2 regions of the Rhodopseudomonas sp. BAL398 genome follow, and region 2 is predicted to be linked to the other one. Evidence: predicted binding sites of a transcription regulator. Region 2 holds the regulator's gene; the other holds the start of a gene.
What was found. The regulator LexA, encoded in region 2, represses DNA repair genes until DNA is damaged. The targets are predictions, from matches to a motif close to TGTTCNNNNTGTGTTCNG.

Region 1: RBJ75_RS15450 (ribonuclease T2 family protein) is a predicted target of LexA. The motif match lies at 1,646-1,663, and genes of this name have one in related genera.

The regions. Positions count from the first base shown of each region.
Region 1 covers NZ_CP133111.1:3,258,264-3,262,438, reverse strand. Annotated here, with positions in the region: gene RBJ75_RS15465 (DUF3617 domain-containing protein) at 71-607, opposite strand; gene RBJ75_RS15460 (hypothetical protein) at 638-934, opposite strand; gene RBJ75_RS15455 (hypothetical protein) at 1,124-1,588, shown strand; gene RBJ75_RS15450 (ribonuclease T2 family protein) at 1,739-2,407, shown strand; gene RBJ75_RS15445 (bifunctional riboflavin kinase/FAD synthetase) at 2,560-3,528, shown strand; gene RBJ75_RS15440 (sugar O-acetyltransferase) at 3,525-4,079, shown strand.
Region 2 covers NZ_CP133111.1:1,315,648-1,319,822, forward strand. Annotated here, with positions in the region: gene RBJ75_RS06270 (hypothetical protein) at 1-8, opposite strand, end outside; gene glp (gephyrin-like molybdotransferase Glp) at 232-1,443, shown strand; gene lexA (transcriptional repressor LexA) at 1,610-2,320, shown strand; gene RBJ75_RS06285 (ComEC/Rec2 family competence protein) at 2,333-4,175, opposite strand, start outside.

The DNA of each region.
Region 1 (4,175 bases), 1.9 Mb from region 2:
CGCTGTCAACGCCTGTTCTGCCGAGATGCAGCGCAGCGGTCGGCCGATGGCCGATCGCCGATGAGTTGCGCTATTTCGGCATCAGGGCTTTGAGCTTCTCGATATCCTTGATGTTCATCTTGAAGCCGCCCGGCATCACGACATCGCCGGGCTTCTGACCGGGCTTGCAGGCGCCGAGCCATTTGGCTTGCAGCATCATGGTGGCGTCGCGCGGCACCTCTGTCGGGCCGCCGTCCTGGTGCGAGGTCACCTTGACGGTGTAGGCGGAATTGAAATCGCCGGTGATGTCGGCATGGGTTTTCGTCGACATCCCGCCCGCGCTGCAGTCGGCGTCGGTACTGTAGCCGGTGGCGGTCTTGCGGATTTCGTTTTTGGCGCAAACCTCTTTCGACATCGGCGAGAACGCCGTGCTCATCTGCTTGTCGATGGTCTCGTCGGTGCAATGCTGCATGGTGACGGTCGGCAGCTGCGCGCCGCCGTCCATCTTCATCTCCCACAGGCCCGGCTTGCGGACCGGCAGCTCGACCGCGTCGGAGGGCCATGCCGGAGCGGTGCCCAGCAAGGCGGCAAGTGGCAGCCACAGCAACCGCCCAGTTGACGTGGTCATGGCGAGCTCCCGGTCAGGCGACGGCGGCGCTCAATAGCGGGTGCGCAGCGGTCGCTCATTGGCGCCATAGGGCACCCAGCGGCAGGCAAAGGAAATGTAGCCGCCATAATTGGCCTGCACGCCGGTCAGTTTCACCACCTTGCCGTAGCGTGCGCAGTGCTGGACCGCGATGGCGCGAACATCGACCTGGCCGACCAGATTATAGGAGATGATTCCACCGGTATCGTTGCCCGTGACCGGCGGCACATAATCGGCGCGCGCCACGCCATTGGCGAGCATGGCGCTGATCAGCGCAACGCCCAGCACCAATAGCGGTCGCACCAGCATCGGCCGCGCCAGGATATTTTGCATCGGAATCTCCATCATTGCGGGACCGACACTAGAGCGCATCGGCAGCGATGAAAAGCGCGGCGGCTCGGTCGGCGCGGAGTTGCGGGCGGGTGTGGCCGCGTTGCACTTGACCTCGCACGGGCTTCGCGGCACCGTCGGGCTCACAGAATAATCGGCGGATGTCCCATGCGCTTTGCCTCCCGTTTCAAGATCCCCGCTGGCGCGGCCGTGATGGCTGCGGTGGCGATGCTGCTGGCCATGGCGCCGGCCCGCGCCGCCAACCCGCTGGAGATGAATTTCTGGCTGTCGGGTCCGCGCTATGACGGCAATCTGCCGGCCTGCGAGCAGGTTTTGGGGACCATTGCCAGCCGCTTCGCGGACAAAGAGGGCACGTTCTGGAATTCCGCGCTGCGCATCACCGGCTTTGCCCAGGTCCGTGAAGTTGCATTTCGCCCCTGGGATTCAGCGACCATTCCGCGGCGCTTTTGTACCGCCGACGCGATGCTGAGCGACGGCAAGCCGCGTGCGGTCAATTTCTCGATCGTCGAGGATGGCGGCCTGGCCGGCTTCGGCGATGGCGTGGAATTCTGCGTCGTCGGGCTGGACCGCAATTGGGCCTATAATCCGCGCTGCAAGGCCGCCAAGCCCTGATCGGGCCGCAGGCCCGGTTCGCCTGTCGGACGGTATTCGTCTGGCAGACGCCGTTGCTGTTCTTGAAATGTTTCGGCTTGCCCGCTACGGGTTCCGTGTCAATGAACCGCGGGACCCCTCATCATGTCTGATTTGATCGGCCGGAAATTGATGGCGCTGGCGCTACTTGTCGGCACGCTGGCGCTGCTGCTGCCGGGCGGCGCCGCGGCGCTGGATCGCCGCCAAAACGCCCCCGGCGAGTTCGATTTCTACGTGCTGAGCCTGTCATGGTCGCCGTCTTATTGCGCCAAGGCGGCCGAGCGCGGCAGCCATAGCCGCGCCCAGCAGATCCAATGCGGCGGACGGCCCTATTCCTTCATCGTGCATGGGCTGTGGCCGCAATATGAGCGCGGCTTTCCTGATTTTTGCGAGCGGCCGGCGCCGCGGCTCAGCCGCGACATCATGACGTCGATGCTCGATCTGATGCCGGCGCCGGGGCTGGTCTACAGCCAATGGGACAAGCACGGCACCTGTTCGGGGCTCGGCCAGCGGGCCTATTTCGAAACCGTCCGCAAGGCCCGCGCCGCTGTCAAGATACCGCCGGATTTTCTCGACCTGCAGCAGCAAGTGACCATCACGCCGCAGGCGCTCGAGGAAGCCTTCATCAAGGTCAATCCGGGCCTGAGCGCTTCGGCGATCGCGGTGAGTTGCGACCGCAACCGGCTCAGCGAGGTGCGGATCTGCCTCAGCAAGAATCTGCAATTCCGGGCCTGCGAGGAGACCGACCGCCGCGCCTGCCGCCGCAATTCCGTGGTGATGCCGCCGATGCGCGGCGGCTGATGCGCGCGGCCCGGCTTTTGCTCCGATGGCCACGCAACGGCAACGGCAACGGTGGTCGCAGTCGCGACATCGCCGTTGCGCCGTCTTGACTTCGATTGCGGCTCCGCGTCACCGTCCCGCTCCCACCTCAGAATGACCGATTGAATCCGACAATGACTGGTTTTGCCGTTATCCGCGACACCACGCCCGCGTCCGCGATCCCCAAAGGGGCGGTGGTGGCGATGGGCAATTTCGATGGCGTCCATCTCGGCCACCGCGCCGTGATCGCGGCCTGCAAGGAAATGGCGCGGATCCGCCGCGCGCCGGCCTTGGCGGTGACGTTCGAGCCGCATCCGCGCAGCTTTTTCAGCCCCGACACGCCGCAATTCCGGCTCACCGACGAGGCCGGCAAGCTGCGGCTGCTGGCCGGCACCGGCCTCGACGGCGCGGTGATCCTGTCGTTCGACGCCGCGCGTGCCGCCACCACGGCGCATGACTTCATCCGCCAGGAGCTGGTCGCGCGGCTCGGCGTCCAGGGCATCGCGGTCGGCTATGATTTCCATTTCGGCAAGGGCCGGGGCGGCTCGCCTGCCATGCTGGTCGGCGAGGCGCCGGCGCTCGGCATCGAGGTGGACGTCCAGCCCCATATCGATTTCGGCGACCATCCGGTGTCGTCCAGCGCGATCCGCAAGGCGCTGGAGCAGGGCCATATCGCCGCCGCCACCGAGATGATGGGCGGCCCCTGGTTCGTCACCGGCGAGGTGATCCACGGCGAAAAGCGCGGCCGCGAGCTCGGCTATCCCACCGCCAATATCCGGCTCGACGCCAATTGCGGGCTCAAGCACGGCATTTATGCGGTGCGGGTCGGCCGCAACGGCCAGCATATCGACGGCGTCGCCAATTTCGGCCGCCGCCCGACTTTCGACAATGGCGCGCCGCTGCTGGAGGTGTTCCTGTTCGACTTCAAGGCCGAGCTCTACGGCGAAACCCTCGATGTCGCCTTCATCGCCCATATCCGCGACGAGGAGAAATTCGAAGGCGCCGAAGCGCTTGTGCGCCAGATGGACGACGACAGCGCCCGCGCCAAGGCGGCTCTGGCCGCCGACCACGGCGCGTTCCCGGTGCTCGGCAAGGTGGGATGACCAAGACCGAAAAGCAGAAGATGCTGGCGGGCGAATTGTATCGCCCTGGGGATAAGGAATTGCAGGCCGATGCCAGCGCCAACAAGGCCTGGCTGGTCCGCTATAACGCCGCCGGCGCGCTGCTCGCCGCCGATCGCCACGTCCTGCTGTCGGAGCATTTTGCTCAGGTCGGCGAGGGCGCGGTGGTGCGGCCGCCGTTCTTTTGCGACTACGGCTACAATATTTGCCTTGGCGCCGGCGTTTTCCTGAATTTCAACTGCGTCATTCTCGATGTGGTGTCGGTCAGCATCGGCGACCGCACCCAGATCGGTCCGGCGGTGCAGATCTACGCCGCCGACCACCCCCGCGACGCCGCCGCCCGCCGTGACGGCCTTGAATTCGGCCGCCCGGTGCGGATCGGCTGCGACGTCTGGATCGGCGGCGGCGCCATCATCCTGCCCGGAATCACCATCGGCGACGGCGCGGTGATCGGCGCAGGCAGCGTGGTAACCCGCGACGTCGCGCCCGGCGCCACGGTGGCGGGCAATCCGGCCCGGCCGATTGCTGGCTAGATCGATCGTCCGAGGCCAGGAATGCCGTCATTCCGGGGCGCGAGCAGCGCCGCTGCGAGCGAACCCGGAATCTCGCAGCAACTGCCAGCGTCTCCC
Region 2 (4,175 bases):
TCCTGCATCTATGCGCTCCCAATCTTTGCCCGAGAGTTTCAACAGCCGCCGTGACGCTGCTAGAGGGGGCACGCGCCGATCACAATAATGATTTCGTTGGGGATGCGCGACCGCCTCACCATCAGCGCGCGGCGCCTTGCGCAAAGTGCGGCATCGACATAAGCCGGACACCGCGTTACCGCGCCCCACACCATCGTCCCGCAGGCGCGCGAATCCAAACCGGAGACTGACATGGCCCTGATGCCGGTTGCCGACGCCCTGTCGGCGGTGCTCGACGGCGCGCTGCCGCTGCCCGAGGAAAGCGTCGCGCTCGACACCGCGCATCGCCGGGTTCTGGCGCGCGATCTTGCCGCCCTGCGGACCCAGCCGCCACAGCCGATGTCGGCGATGGACGGCTATGCGGTGCGGGCGGCGGATGTCGCCACCGCCGGCGCCAGGCTGCGGGTGATCGGCGAGGTCGCGGCCGGCCGGCCGGCCGATGTGGCACTGCGTGACGGCGAGGCGCTGCGGATCTTCACGGGCGGGGTGATCCCCGCCGGCGCCGACACGGTGGTGATCCAGGAAGACACGCTGCGCGACGGCGACATCGTCACCATCACCGAAGCGGCGCAGCCCGGCCGGCATATCCGCCCGGCCGGAATCGATTTTGAGACGGGCCAGGTGCTGCTGCGCCGCGGAACCAGGCTCAGCGACCGTGATCTATCGCTGGCCGCCGGGATGAACCATCCGATGCTGCCGGTGCATCGGCGCCCATTGGTGGCGATGCTCGCCACCGGCGACGAATTGGTGATGCCGGGCACCGAGCCGGGTCCTGGACAGATCGTCTATTCCAACGGCTATGCGCTGCGGGCATTGGCGCGTGATGAGGGCGCCGAGATCACCGATCTCGGCATCGCCGCCGATACGATGGAGGCCACCACCTCGGCGATCCGGCGGGCACGCGATGCCGGCGCCGATCTGTTGGTCACCACCGGCGGCGCCTCGGCCGGCGACCACGACATGGTCAAACGCGCGCTGGAGGCCGAAGGCGTCGATCTGGCATTCTGGAAGATCGCAATGCGGCCGGGCAAACCGATGATGCATGGCCGGCGCGGGGCGATGGCGGTGATCGGCCTGCCCGGCAATCCGGTGTCGTCCTATGTCTGCGCCTTCCTGTTCATGGTGCCGCTGATCCGGGCGCTGGCGGGACGCCACGAGGTGCACCACGTACCCCAGCCGGCCAAGCTTGGCGGCGACCTTCCCGCCAATGACCAGCGCCAGGACTATGTCCGCGCCCGGCTCGAGATCGACCCGGACGGACAATTGCTGGCGACGCCGGTGCAACGCCAGGATTCCTCGCTGCTGGGCAAGCTCGCCGCGGCGCAGGCCCTGGTGATCCGTTCACCATTCGCCCCGGCGGCCAGCGCCGGTTCGGCCTGTACCATCCTGAAGCTCCCCTTGTAGCAAAAGCTCAAATTGTTACCGGCAAATTATGGGGTTGCAGAACACATATGGAACATATAGTGTTCGTTCATGATTTGTTTCTGGCCGTGCGGTTCTGGCAATCTGCATTTGGGGGCTCTTGTGGCGCCTTGCGGAACATGCGGCGACAGACTGGGGATTGGTCGAGATGCTCACGCGCAAACAATATGAATTGCTGCGATTCATCAACGAGCGGCTGAAGGAAGCCGGCGTCCCCCCCTCGTTCGACGAGATGAAGGATGCGCTGGATTTACGCTCCAAATCCGGCATTCACCGGCTGATCACCGCGCTGGAAGAGCGCGGCTTCATCCGCCGGCTGCCCAATCGCGCCCGCGCCATCGAAGTCATCAAGTTGCCGGAGATGGGCATCAATCCCGGCGGCAACGGCCGTCGCGGCTTCACTCCGAGCGTAATCGAAGGCAATCTGGGCAAGGTTCGCCCCGCCAGCTCCAACCCCGCCGAGGATGATTCCAGCCGCAACGTCTCGGTGCCGGTGATGGGCCGGATCGCCGCCGGCACGCCGATCGAGGCGTTGCAGACCCGCAGCCACACCATCAGCGTGCCGCCCGACATGCTCGGCGCCGGCGAGCACTACGCGCTGGAAGTGCGCGGCGATTCGATGGTCGATGCCGGCATCCTCGACGGCGACATGGCGCTGATCCAGCGCCATGAGAGTGCCGAGACCGGCGACATCGTGGTGGCGCTGATCGACGAGGAGGAAGCCACGCTGAAGCGGTTCCGCCGACGCGGCGCCTCGATCGCGCTGGAGCCAGCCAACGCCTCCTACGAAGTTCGGATCCTGCCGCCGAACCGGGTGCGGATTCAGGGCAAGCTGGTCGGGCTGTATCGTAAATACTGAGGCTGTTCGCGCTCAGTCGGTGTCGCGCTGATCGGTTGGCGCGGGCGTTGCGTCGACCGGCGCCGCGCCCCGCGACGAAGTGCTGATCCGGGCCGTCGTGGCGTTCGGATCGGCCGGCGCCCAGGGCCGATCGGTGCCGCGCGGGCGGACCGCGTCGATTGCCCATCCATCGCCCCCATCGCGGCCGCGCCGCAAGGCCAGCGCGCCGCCGCGGCGCCATTGCTCCGGACCGATCAGCCGCGCCGCGCAATCGTCCGGCGCAGGCAGCGCGCTGACGATCACGGCCGCGCGCGTGCAATCATCGTCCAGCGCCTCCGGGCGCTTCGCCAGCGCCACCAGCGCGCCGTCCGCCAGCGCCGTGACGCAGCCGTCGGCGTCGCAGGATACGTCTTGCGTCAGCGACCCATCGCCGCCCTGGCGCGAATCGCCATCCGCCGCCAGCCATTCCTTGAGCAGGAAGGCGTCGTTGCCGCTCTGCATCAGCCGTAGCCGGCCGTCGGCGCCCCGTACCGCGACTTGCCGGCCGTCATCCGACACCCGCATCGCAGGCTGCGGCTTCAGCAGCGCCCAGCCCGCCGCCACGGCGATCGCCAGCGCACCGGCAAAGCGCAGCGGCGTGCGCAACAGGGCGAGCGCAATCATCCCGATGGTGGCGAGCAGGAGCGCTCCGGTGCCGAACGCCGCGACCCGGCCGATCGCGCCGGGCAGTGCCGCGACCCATTGCGCCACCACGATCATCCAGTCGATGCCGATTTCCATCAGCCGCCAGAACACGCCGTCGAAGCCGAACGGCATCGCCACCAGCCCCAGCAGGCCCGCCGGCATCACCAGGGCCGAGACCACGGGCATTGCCGCCAGATTGGCCAGCACCCCATAGGGGGTGGCGCGGTGGAAGTGAAACGCCGCATAGGGCGTGGTGGCCAGGCCCGCGACCAGCGACGCCAGCGCCAGCATGGCGATCTCGCGGCCGCCCCACAGCGCCGCGCGCGCGGTCGCCGAGTGGTCGGGCGCGGCCAACAGCGCCGGCATCCCAATCTGGACCAGCGCCACCAGCCCCAACGTGGCGGCGAACGACATCTGGAAGCTCGGATGCACCAGGGCTTCCGGCGCGATCAGCAGCACCACTAACGCGGCCACCGCCAGCGTCCGGAAGGTGATGGCGCGGCGATCGACCATCACGGCGATCAGCACCACGGCGGTCATCAAAAACGAGCGCTGCGTCGCCACCTCGGCGCCGGACAGCAGCAGATAGAACGCCGCGGCCGCCAGCGCCGCCGCGGCAGCCGCTTTCTTGATCGGAAACGTCACCGTCAGCGCCGGGATCAGCGCCAGCAGCGCGCGCACCACGAAGAACACCACGCCGGCCACCACCGCCATGTGATAGCCCGAGATCGACAGCACATGGCCGAGCCCGGAGATGAACATCGCGTCGTTGACCGGCGTCGAGATCGCGTCGCGCCGCCCGGTCAGCAAGGCGGTGGCGATCGCGCGCGTGTCGCCGTCCAGCGTCAATCGGATCCTGGCATCGATGGCGTCGCGCAGATTCTGCATCAGGGCGGCGTAGCGCAGCCGCCAGCCGCCATCGCCCGGCGGGTCGCGTGGTGTGATGGCGCCCATCACGAAGCCGGACGCCGCGATGCCCTGGAAATACAGGTCGCGGCCGAAATCGTAGCCGCCCGGTCGCAACGGCGCCAGCGGCGGCTGCAGCCGGGCCTTCAAGGCGACGAAGCTGCCGACCGCGGGCGCGGCTCCCTTCTTCACCGACAGCCGCACCCGTTCGAGTTTGATCGGCCGGCGCGGGCTGTCCATGGTCGCGACCCGCAGCACGAAGCGATCGCTGCGCGTGCGATCCTCA